DNA from 3 places in the Paenibacillus sp. FW507-14B1B genome. Region 1 is predicted to be linked to each of the others. Evidence: riboswitches for the same ligand, from Rfam matches in the RefSeq annotation. Region 1 holds a riboswitch; each other region holds the start of a gene.
What was found. A riboswitch is a leader RNA that binds a small molecule or an ion and turns the genes downstream of it on or off. The one in region 1 is predicted to bind cyclic di-AMP.
Positions count from the first base shown of each region.

Region 2: it holds a riboswitch for cyclic di-AMP, as region 1 does, so the genes downstream of both, ehuB (ectoine/hydroxyectoine ABC transporter substrate-binding protein EhuB) here and AC3WJJ_RS19805 (hypothetical protein) in region 1, are expected to answer to the same signal.
Region 3: it holds a riboswitch for cyclic di-AMP, as region 1 does, so the genes downstream of both, AC3WJJ_RS08715 (C40 family peptidase) here and AC3WJJ_RS19805 (hypothetical protein) in region 1, are expected to answer to the same signal.

Region 1 is NZ_JBYSWS010000004.1:233,572-236,679, forward strand. It holds gene kdpA (potassium-transporting ATPase subunit KdpA) at 1-1,246, opposite strand, end outside; gene AC3WJJ_RS19800 (potassium-transporting ATPase subunit F) at 1,277-1,354, opposite strand; gene AC3WJJ_RS19805 (hypothetical protein) at 1,505-1,915, opposite strand; cyclic di-AMP (ydaO/yuaA leader) riboswitch at 2,041-2,207, opposite strand; cyclic di-AMP (ydaO/yuaA leader) riboswitch at 2,325-2,534, opposite strand; gene AC3WJJ_RS19810 (hypothetical protein) at 2,915-3,108, shown strand, end outside.
Region 2 is NZ_JBYSWS010000001.1:163,738-166,845, forward strand. It holds gene AC3WJJ_RS00695 (MFS transporter) at 1-979, shown strand, start outside; cyclic di-AMP (ydaO/yuaA leader) riboswitch at 1,280-1,423, shown strand; gene ehuB (ectoine/hydroxyectoine ABC transporter substrate-binding protein EhuB) at 1,806-2,636, shown strand; gene ehuC (ectoine/hydroxyectoine ABC transporter permease subunit EhuC) at 2,638-3,108, shown strand, end outside.
Region 3 is NZ_JBYSWS010000002.1:135,566-138,673, reverse strand. It holds partial or broken gene AC3WJJ_RS08720 (transposase) at 87-449, opposite strand; cyclic di-AMP (ydaO/yuaA leader) riboswitch at 1,133-1,265, shown strand; gene AC3WJJ_RS08715 (C40 family peptidase) at 1,269-1,742, shown strand; gene AC3WJJ_RS08710 (phosphotransferase family protein) at 1,830-2,777, shown strand; gene AC3WJJ_RS08705 (2Fe-2S iron-sulfur cluster-binding protein) at 2,812-3,108, shown strand, end outside.

The DNA of each region.
Region 1 (3,108 bases):
GCTTCATTTCTCTTGCCTCAATCTTACGCCCCAGAAACTCGGGTGTACGTCCGACCATGAGCCCCGCAAGGAATACAGCCAAGATCGCGTACATCATCATGTTCATCAGACCTACGCCTTTTCCACCGAACACGGAATTCAGCATCATGAGCGAGAGCGGTGTAATGCTCCCGAGCGGGGTCAGCGTATCGTGCATATTGTTGACGGACCCGGTGGTGGCGGCTGTGGTGACTGTCGTGAATAGAGCGGATTGTGCAACACCAAAACGGACCTCTTTACCTTCCATATTGCCTTGTGAGGCATCGATTCCAAGCTGGTTCATTGCAGGATTGCCGCTCGATTCCGAGACATAGGCAAGCGACAGAAACAAGGTGAACAGAACCATCATGACGGAGAAAATAACCCAACCTTGCTTCCGGTTCTTCGCGAACAAGCCGAACGTGTACGGCAGAGCTGCCGCAATGCACCACATGGATAAGATTTCGATTACATTTGTCAGCGGACTCGGATTCTCAAATGGATGTGAAGAATTTACACCGAAAAATCCACCGCCGTTGGTACCCAGATGTTTGATGGACTCCAATGCCGCCACGGGACCCACCGATATTTGCTGCTCGGTACCCTCAAGCGTCGTTACGTTAATCGTAGGTTTTAAGGTTTGAGGAACATGCAGAGCAACGAGCAACAGAGCCACAGCAAAAGCTAAGGGGATAAATATTCTTGTATGTGCCTTAACAAAATCCTCGAAGAAGTTACCAATGGTCGTTCCCTTACTCGTAATCGCCCGAATGAATGCGATCGCCACACATAGCCCCGTTGCAGCGGAGGTGAACATCATCATCGTGATGACAGCCATCTGAGAGAAGTAGGACAGTCCTGATTCACCACTATAGTGCTGTAGATTCGTGTTCGTCATAAAGCTGATGATGGTGTTAAATGACAGTGTTGGCTCCATATGTTCAATCCCGTTCGGATTGAAAGGAAGCGCCTTTTGCAATCGTAGGATAAGATAACCCACGGCGACGAGTACGATGTTCGTCATTACAAAGCTAAGGGCATATACTTTCCAAGTCATGCCCTTACGTTCTTTAAGCCCGATTAATCGGTAGATCGGTTTCTCTACCCATGAGAACCACTTATCCGTCCTGCTGGCTTCTTCGCGAAATACATGATATACGTAGGTTCCGAGTGGCTTAACGAGCAGCACCAGAACTAGAATAACGATGGCAATTTGTATAATGCCCATGATTGATTGCTTCCTCCTTCGATAGCACCCCTAGAATTGTTCCGGGTGAATCAGCGCGTAAATCAAATATAAAAAGATAAAAATCAGCAATAACATAATAATGATCATTCGTTATCTGCCTCCGGTTCATGGACTACGCGTCCACACCAGGATAGAAACAGGGTGAATAGCGTGTAGGTTCCTCCCAGAATGAGCACCATGTATAAATCCTGCATGTAAATCCCTCCAAAAACATTTTTAATGAAGTATGGATCAAGGTTAGCTGATGAGTGATGAAACTAAGAAGGACACATGATGGTTATTGGTATGAATCACAAAGGTTGCGCCAAGTCCTTTATAAATTAATCTGGGATTGCTTGAATGGGTGATGACATAGATTGGATCTGATGTCCATGTGCGGCATATTCGCAAGTAACGGCAGCATAAATTCAGGCTGCTTTCGAACAGAAACACTTTGCTCACGGAAAAATCCGGTATGATCCAGGTTTGTTCATCGGTGGTATCGATTAAGACGATGTTCTTCGTCCCGATACTCTCAAGACGATCCCGTTCTGCACGGTTATTCGCGATCGCTGCGAATGGGATTTTATGATAGATGAGCTGGTGGATAAATTCCTCTCCAGCCTTGGTTGGTGCGGATACTAATATCATTTCTTGCCATTCCTCCATGATTTCTCCTCCTAATGGTTAGAAAGAGAAGACAACAAAAAAGCCACAGGGAAGGAGGATCACTCTTCCCGTGGCTTTAGGATGGCACAGTGAAATACACCGTGCCCTGCACACGACAATCGTTGCCTCTCTCTAAGTAACGCTTACGAGGTTAGCTGACGGATTCGGGCGTGAGAGTCGCCCTACCCATAGGCAGTGATCCTGCCGATGAGATTCACCCCAGAGAGAAATGTATATCTCCCGTTTGGTTCCCCCGTTCCTTTTCCATTCAAGGACTCAGCGAATAAAAGCATTTGTTCATCTAAAGAAACCACAGAGGGCTAGAGGCCTCTGTGGTCGAGATTACCCGATCACAAGCTTCATCATCCTCTCCTATAAGCAAGCGGATCTATGCGAATTAAGGCATAAATGGCTTAAGCTCTAACGCTTACGAGGTTAGCTGACGGATTCGGGCGGTGAGAGTCGCCCTACCTGCACCTGAAATCCATTATTTCATTGGATTTAGAAGCAGGATTCACCCCTGAAAGATGCTTCAGGCGGCTCTCACACCACCTTGCACATCTCTTGATTTGGTTCCCCCGATCCCTTGCATGACAAGGGCATTCAGCGATTCAAGTGAATTCATTGTTCAATTCATGCTTCGTATCATACGTCTGGCGATTTGGAATGTAAATCGAGGGAGAAGCATGTTTTGAGCTGTTTTATAACCAGAAAGGGTGGTAAGTGAAATGAAATCTCATTTATACTGCATGATGCTCTATATTTCTCTGTTTATCTCTCAAAATAAGTAAAGCCGCAAGATACTGTGCAATTAGATAGATAATCGATGTCAGGGTGTGATGTACGCGTTTTCATTTGACCTTTTCGTGTATTTTTTGAAGATATAGACCTGTTATGGATATTTACTTTAGAAGGGACATAACGTATGATTCATCCAACTTCATCCATATGATCTACAAATAGAGTTGTAATCGAACCGATGAAAAGGAGACACGCGTCATGGCTAGAATAATCGAACCTTTGCCAGCGTTAACGGAACCTACATTACAAGAGACAACGATACGGTATATGGAAATCTTTCGTTTTGACTGTGCCTATGCTGAGCGGTTTTTACCAAGGAGTATAAGTAGCCCGAACTGCGGCTTGTTCAAAATATCTTGCAGTACGGCTTCTGGTTATGCAGAATATACACT
Region 2 (3,108 bases), on a different contig from region 1:
ATTGCTAGGATTTTATTATGCTCCTTCTATTATATGGTTAATGGTGCTTGCATTGCCGCTTGGACTTGGAGCAGGATCTGTTGATGCAGCACTGAATAACTATGTCGCTGTTCATTACAAAGCGCATCACATGAGTTGGTTACATTGCTTCTGGGGCGTAGGGGCAACTTTAGGACCTATCATTATGGCAGGATTTATTCGTGAAGATAACTTATGGCGTAGTGGGTATTTAACGGTCGCACTAATTCAGTTGGCTTTGGTGGTACTACTGTTTATTACACTACCTTTATGGAAACGCATGGAGAAAGTTCAGGGTCAGAAAGCTGTTGATGAAATAGGGATTTCAGATCATCCACATGACGTTAACTCTTCTGAACGACCCTTGCGAATGAAAGGTGTTAAGCTAACTTTAATGACATTCCTCTTCTATTCCGGTGCAGAAGCAACAGTGGGGCTATGGGGGAGCAGTTTTCTTGTAAACATAAAGGATTTACCAGCAGGAGTGGCCGCGCAATGGATATCTATGTATTATGGTGGCATAACAGTGGGGCGTTTTATTACAGGATTTGTTACTTTAAAAGTGAGTAACCGTGTTCTAATTCGTAGTGGACTGCTAATTGCTCTGGCTGGAGGATTACTACTTATTTTGCCTGTTCCAACCTTATTTTCGCTTATTGGATTTATGTTGATTGGCTTAGGCTTCGCACCTATCTATCCTTGTATGCTACATGAAACTCCGGCTCGTTTTGGTAAGGTGCAGACACAGAAGCTTATGGGTTATCAGATGGCGGTTGCTTATACCGGAACAACAATTCTACCTTCCTTGCTTGGATGGATTGCAGCGCTGACAACGATCGCAATCTTGCCATCGTTTATAGCTATATATATCCTGTTTATGTTATTTGGTTCCGAACGTGTCAATCGGATTATGAACCGACGGTCTAGACAAGACATATCGAATGGATTTAGTCACAATTGAACAACTTATTTGGGGATAATAAAAAAAAGTTACAGGCTAAGTTGCACGCTCTTGTGTAACTTAGCCTTTGTCATTTTTCGACATTTGTATCAGCTCTGTTTCAATACTTTAAACATACCCGTTTAATGCCTGCTATATAGCGAAAAACACGCGGTTTATATGAGCTATTGGACAACACTCTGTTCCAGTCACAGACAAAAAAAGCCAATCTATTTAAAGTCGTTAATTCAGTCATATTTACATAGAAATCACCAAAATAATCGCATGTATGCGTTTGACATTTCAAAACGATGCCTTTATTATGGACTCACGCTTAGTTTTCAGATGAAATATCTGGAAAGCGGGGGAACCAGTTTTTTAGGGGCGAGTCACATGAATCCATGTGTAGGGTACCATCTTACCCGAGTCCGTCAGCTAACCTCGTCAGCAGTGGATGGGTCTTTTATACATAATGAATTTTCATAACAAAGGCCCTGTATTCATTTACGATAGGGGCCTTTGTCTTTAATTTGACCCCCTGCTGGCGGAGCTATGTCTTGATCCCCTGTTTGGAGGTCTTTTTCTGTTCCAAAAGACTGGTATGTGTACTTCCGCATAAGTATTGCACATCTTTGAGAATTAAAAATGCAGTGGGTTGGAAGGAGGAAGACGGATGAATCTACGGCATGGAGTTTTCTGATCCAAGCTATCGGTTCAGGACATCCTCAAAATTTAAATCCTAGTTAAATTATTGAAATACTAGGATTATTAGCTGTGCCATTTTTGAGAATTTTAAAGAAAAAGGGAAAGGTAGTGAAGTGTTTTGAAGAAAGTTGTTGTTCTTGTTATGTCTTTGGTATTAACGATATCCCTAGCGGCTTGTGGTGAGAAAGGGAGCACACTGGATGAAGCTGTTAAGAAAGGATACATCACCGTAGGGTTTGCGAATGAGAAACCTTATGCATACAAAGAAGCTGATGGGACGCTGACTGGCGAAGCTGTAGAAATTGCACGGGTTATTCTTGAGCGTCTAGGTGTGGAGGAAATGAGAGGAGAGTTAACTGAATTTGGATCTTTAGTTGCGGGTTTGCAGGCTGAACGCTTTGACCTAATAACCGCGGGGATGTTTGTTAATCCGAACCGTTGTTCCGCTGTTTTATTCGCAAATCCAGAGTATAGCATCGGAGAGGCGCTTGCAGTGAAGGAAGGGAACCCCCATCAACTCGCCAGTTATGAGGACGTCGCTAATAACGGGGATGCAAAAGTTGCCGTAATGACGGGTGCCGTTGAAATTGAATACTTAGAAAAATCGGGTATCCCGGCTGATCGTATTATCCAAGTACCAGATCAAGCTTCAGCTATAAGCGCACTGCAAGCGGATAGAGTGCAGGCCATTACCATGACCGGCCCTTCACTACAAGCGATGCTTGATTCAGCCAATGATAAAAAAATAGAGCGTGTCGCAGATTTTAAGCAGCCTAGTGTTGATGGTAAAAGTGTACGTGGTTATGGTGCGACAGCATTCCGACAAGCAGATACAGAATTTCAGGAGAAATATAATGCGGAGCTTCAAAAAATGAAAGAATCAGGCGAGTTGCTCGAAATATTGCAAAAGTTCGGATTTACAGAGGATGAGCTTCCAGGCGATATGACAGCAGCAATGCTCTGCGGAGAATAACATGCCGAATTCATGGATTGATTTTCTGCCTTCGTTGTTGAAAGGAGCGGAAATCACCGTGTTGGTTGCTTTTTTCTCATCCATTTTAGCAATCATCGTGTCATTTATAGCGGGTTTACTCCGGTTATCTAAGCTCTGGATATTACGCACACTTTCTGCTGTTTATGTAGAGGTCTTTCGCGGGACTTCGCTATTGGTTCAGTTATTTTGGTTATACTTTGCACTTCCGTTTATTGGTATTGAGCTCCCCAAAATGTTAGCAGCAATTCTAGCCATTGGACTTAATTTTGGGGCGTATGGCTCGGAAATTGTTCGAAGTGCAGTGCTTGCCGTTCCTAAAGGACAGACTGAAGCGGCCATTGCCCTGAATATGAAGCCTTGGCAAAGATTGTGGCATATCGTCTTGCCTCAAGCTACCCTCCAAATGCTTCCCTCGTTCGGTAATCAGCTGGTGGAGTTGATTAAATCAACT
Region 3 (3,108 bases), on a different contig from region 1:
AGTTAATAGTAGATTCTTGTTTAAAGAAGCAGCTCACATGAGTGAAATATGGAGCAAAAAATAAAGACATGGTGGAGTCAGGGAGGTTATCCCAGCACCGCCATGTCTTTATTTTGGTCTATTGCCGCCTTCTTCAACAGTTTATGGGCGAGTGAAAGCCATCCGACCTCAAGGCTGACTTTCGACAGGCCTCGAAGCAGAAATCGTCTAAACCCTCGGTTGTTCTTGATTTGCCCAAATACACTTTCCGGTTCCATCATCCTTCAAACCGACAGTGCGTACCCTTTCTCACTTCTAAGTTTCTCACGAGCTTGTTGTTTGTACCGAAGGTATTCCATGCTTACCGTGATTTCACGATTCCCTTTAGCTTTGGTGCAAGCTTCTTTGAGTGGACAACCTTCACAGCTTTCTCCCCGGTAGTGTCGCTTTCGAATCTCATATCCGCTCTCTGTCGAGTACCTTGGCGATTTGACGAGAGGAATACAGTCGCTGGGTGTAGGCGTAAATGAGGATCTTGGTGAGTTAGCTATTTCGTCCTCCACCTGATAGGCATCCTGGAAGATTCGGTCATCTAAGCGATTGACCGCTTCATTGACTACACGAACAAGGTGATTGGACGGAATGTCGTCCTCTAAATCCATTGGCAGATAAAATTGATCAATGGTATATTGAATGTACAAATCCTTCTTACATGGTTGGTCGTACTTCCATTCTACTAGAGGGCGGTTTCCTTCTGTTATCTGTCTTTGAATGGTATGCACGAAGCAGCGGAGAGAACGAAACGATTCCGGACCAGCGGTAGCGGTCGCCTTTGCCCCCGAATTTCTTCCTTGCTAGAATAATTCCCGGAAATTTGGGGGCAACAGCGAGGGGAGGAACGTTTCGTACGCGGAGCATCTCACAACAACAAACGAGGCCATCACGCAAGATCCTAGATCTTTTGGGACAGCCCCTTTTTGATGTCTTAATTTGAAATAACATCTGGTATAGTCCAACCGTTTACGGATAGGTAAAAAATAGGGGAATGATAGTGAGAGAAGGAATAAGTAGAGGAAGAAATTACATTTTTGTCACTCATATCATTGACATATCTAGCCAAAATATATTACAGTATGATAGGGTTACAAAATATTAATGAATTTTGCCGAATTTCGTTTTTGAAAACGGGGGAACCGATCCGGGTGAATTATTCTTGCAATAGAGGGAATATAGGAGACCTTCAGCCGAACCCTTAGCTAACTCCGTAGGCACCGAAGGGAGAAAGTGTTTTGAAGAAAGTCATTATATCATTACTAGGGTCTGCACTTATTTTTTCTTCTGGCGCCTTCACAGCATACGCTGATATGCCAAAGCTTCAAAGTCAAGTAACACAGTTGGTTGGAACTCCGTATAAATGGGGTGGAACAACGGAAAGTGGATTTGACTGCTCAGGATTTATTCTGTACATAATGAATCAATATGATCTAGATTTGCCTCGTACATCCGCTGCACAAGCCAAAGCGGGGACTCATGTAGATCAAGAAGACCTTCGAATGGGAGATTTGGTATTCTTTAATACAAGTGGTCGTGGAGTTTCTCACGCAGGAATTTATGTCGGAAATGATCAATTTGCTCATGCATCAACAAGTAAGGGTGTAAGAATCAGTAAATTGTCTGAATCTTATTATAAGACTCGTTATGTAACTGCACGTCGAGTGATCAGTCAAGAGAATTATGTGCAGATGGTAGGAACTATTAATTAATAATGAATCAAAGCCCGCGATTAATATCGCGGGCTTTTTAAATATATGATCGTATTTCAAAGTGATGAACATGGAGGATTAATCGTTATGTCTTACTTATTTCGAAGAGAAATTAACAACTGGCATTCCTGGGGAGCTGTTTATCAGTCCATAGAAGATTTCAGGCTATTAATAGAAGAAATATTTGCAAGAGAACAACTGACTGGAGCAGAGCATATCTCTCATTTGAAGCCAGGAACTAATGCGGTGTTCAAAACAGGGGAATATGTCATTAAGATTTTTGCGCCATCAGAATCGGGTTTAGATACAGACTCAGATTACAGAGCTGAACAAACAGCAATGCAAAGAGCCATCCAGCAAGGGATTCATACGCCATCCATTGTTGCTGCGGGCACGTTAAAAGATAAGTATGCATTCAAATACCTCATTATGGATTATATTGAAGGGGAAAGTGCTGGCGATGTCTTCACTCAATTAACTCTCGAAAAAAAGAAACAGTTCATCAAAGAGCTGCAGCATAATTTATCGAAGTTAAATATTCGTCCTGATGAAGAGTTTAGTCGTGAATTCCTTATAGATAGAGCAGTACATAACGAGAGATGGCATATTGCAGCACCCGAAGTAAGCAAGCAAATTAAAGATTACCTAAGAGAGTATAAGATTCAAACTTATGTTCATGTGCATGGTGATCTAACAGGTGACAATGTACTGATCAACACGATTGGACAGCTCTATATTATTGATTTCGCTGATAGTACAATTGCACCGGTTGAATATGAGTTTCCTCCGATTATATTTGAATTATTGCAAAGTGATATCGAAGGTATTTTTGAGTTTATTAAGGGGCTGGGGATGAAGTATAATGAGTTTATTGATCGATTATTTGCAGGAACGCTGATGCATGATTTTGGTGCGAATTTTGTAAAAGCAATTTATGAGAAATATACAGGCAGAGAAATTACAGAACTGAATGATATTTTTGAAATCAAGAGATTGCTCCATAAGCATCTTCTGCCGAATTCCCTAATTACATAAGTTTAGTCTATCTGATTGAGGAGGGAAGTACAGCGTGTTTAAATTTTGGAAAGGTCGGGAGAAGAAAGAATCTGTTCTTGAAACTTCCGAGGCATCCACTCCTACTAGACAAGCAAGTACAGAAGAGAAGCTTGTCCTGTTACGAGGAAGGAACACCGAGCAGGATGTTGTTCCGGTTGTCGGTATGACGATTCTCGAACTTGCAGAACGGAATGAAGTTGATTGGAACTCTTTTTGTAAAAGAGGGACTTGTGCTCGCTGTCGTTGTCATATAAGTGAAGGAATGGAGTATATGTCCGCTGCGAATGAAGCCGAAGAGAATAGACTGGAT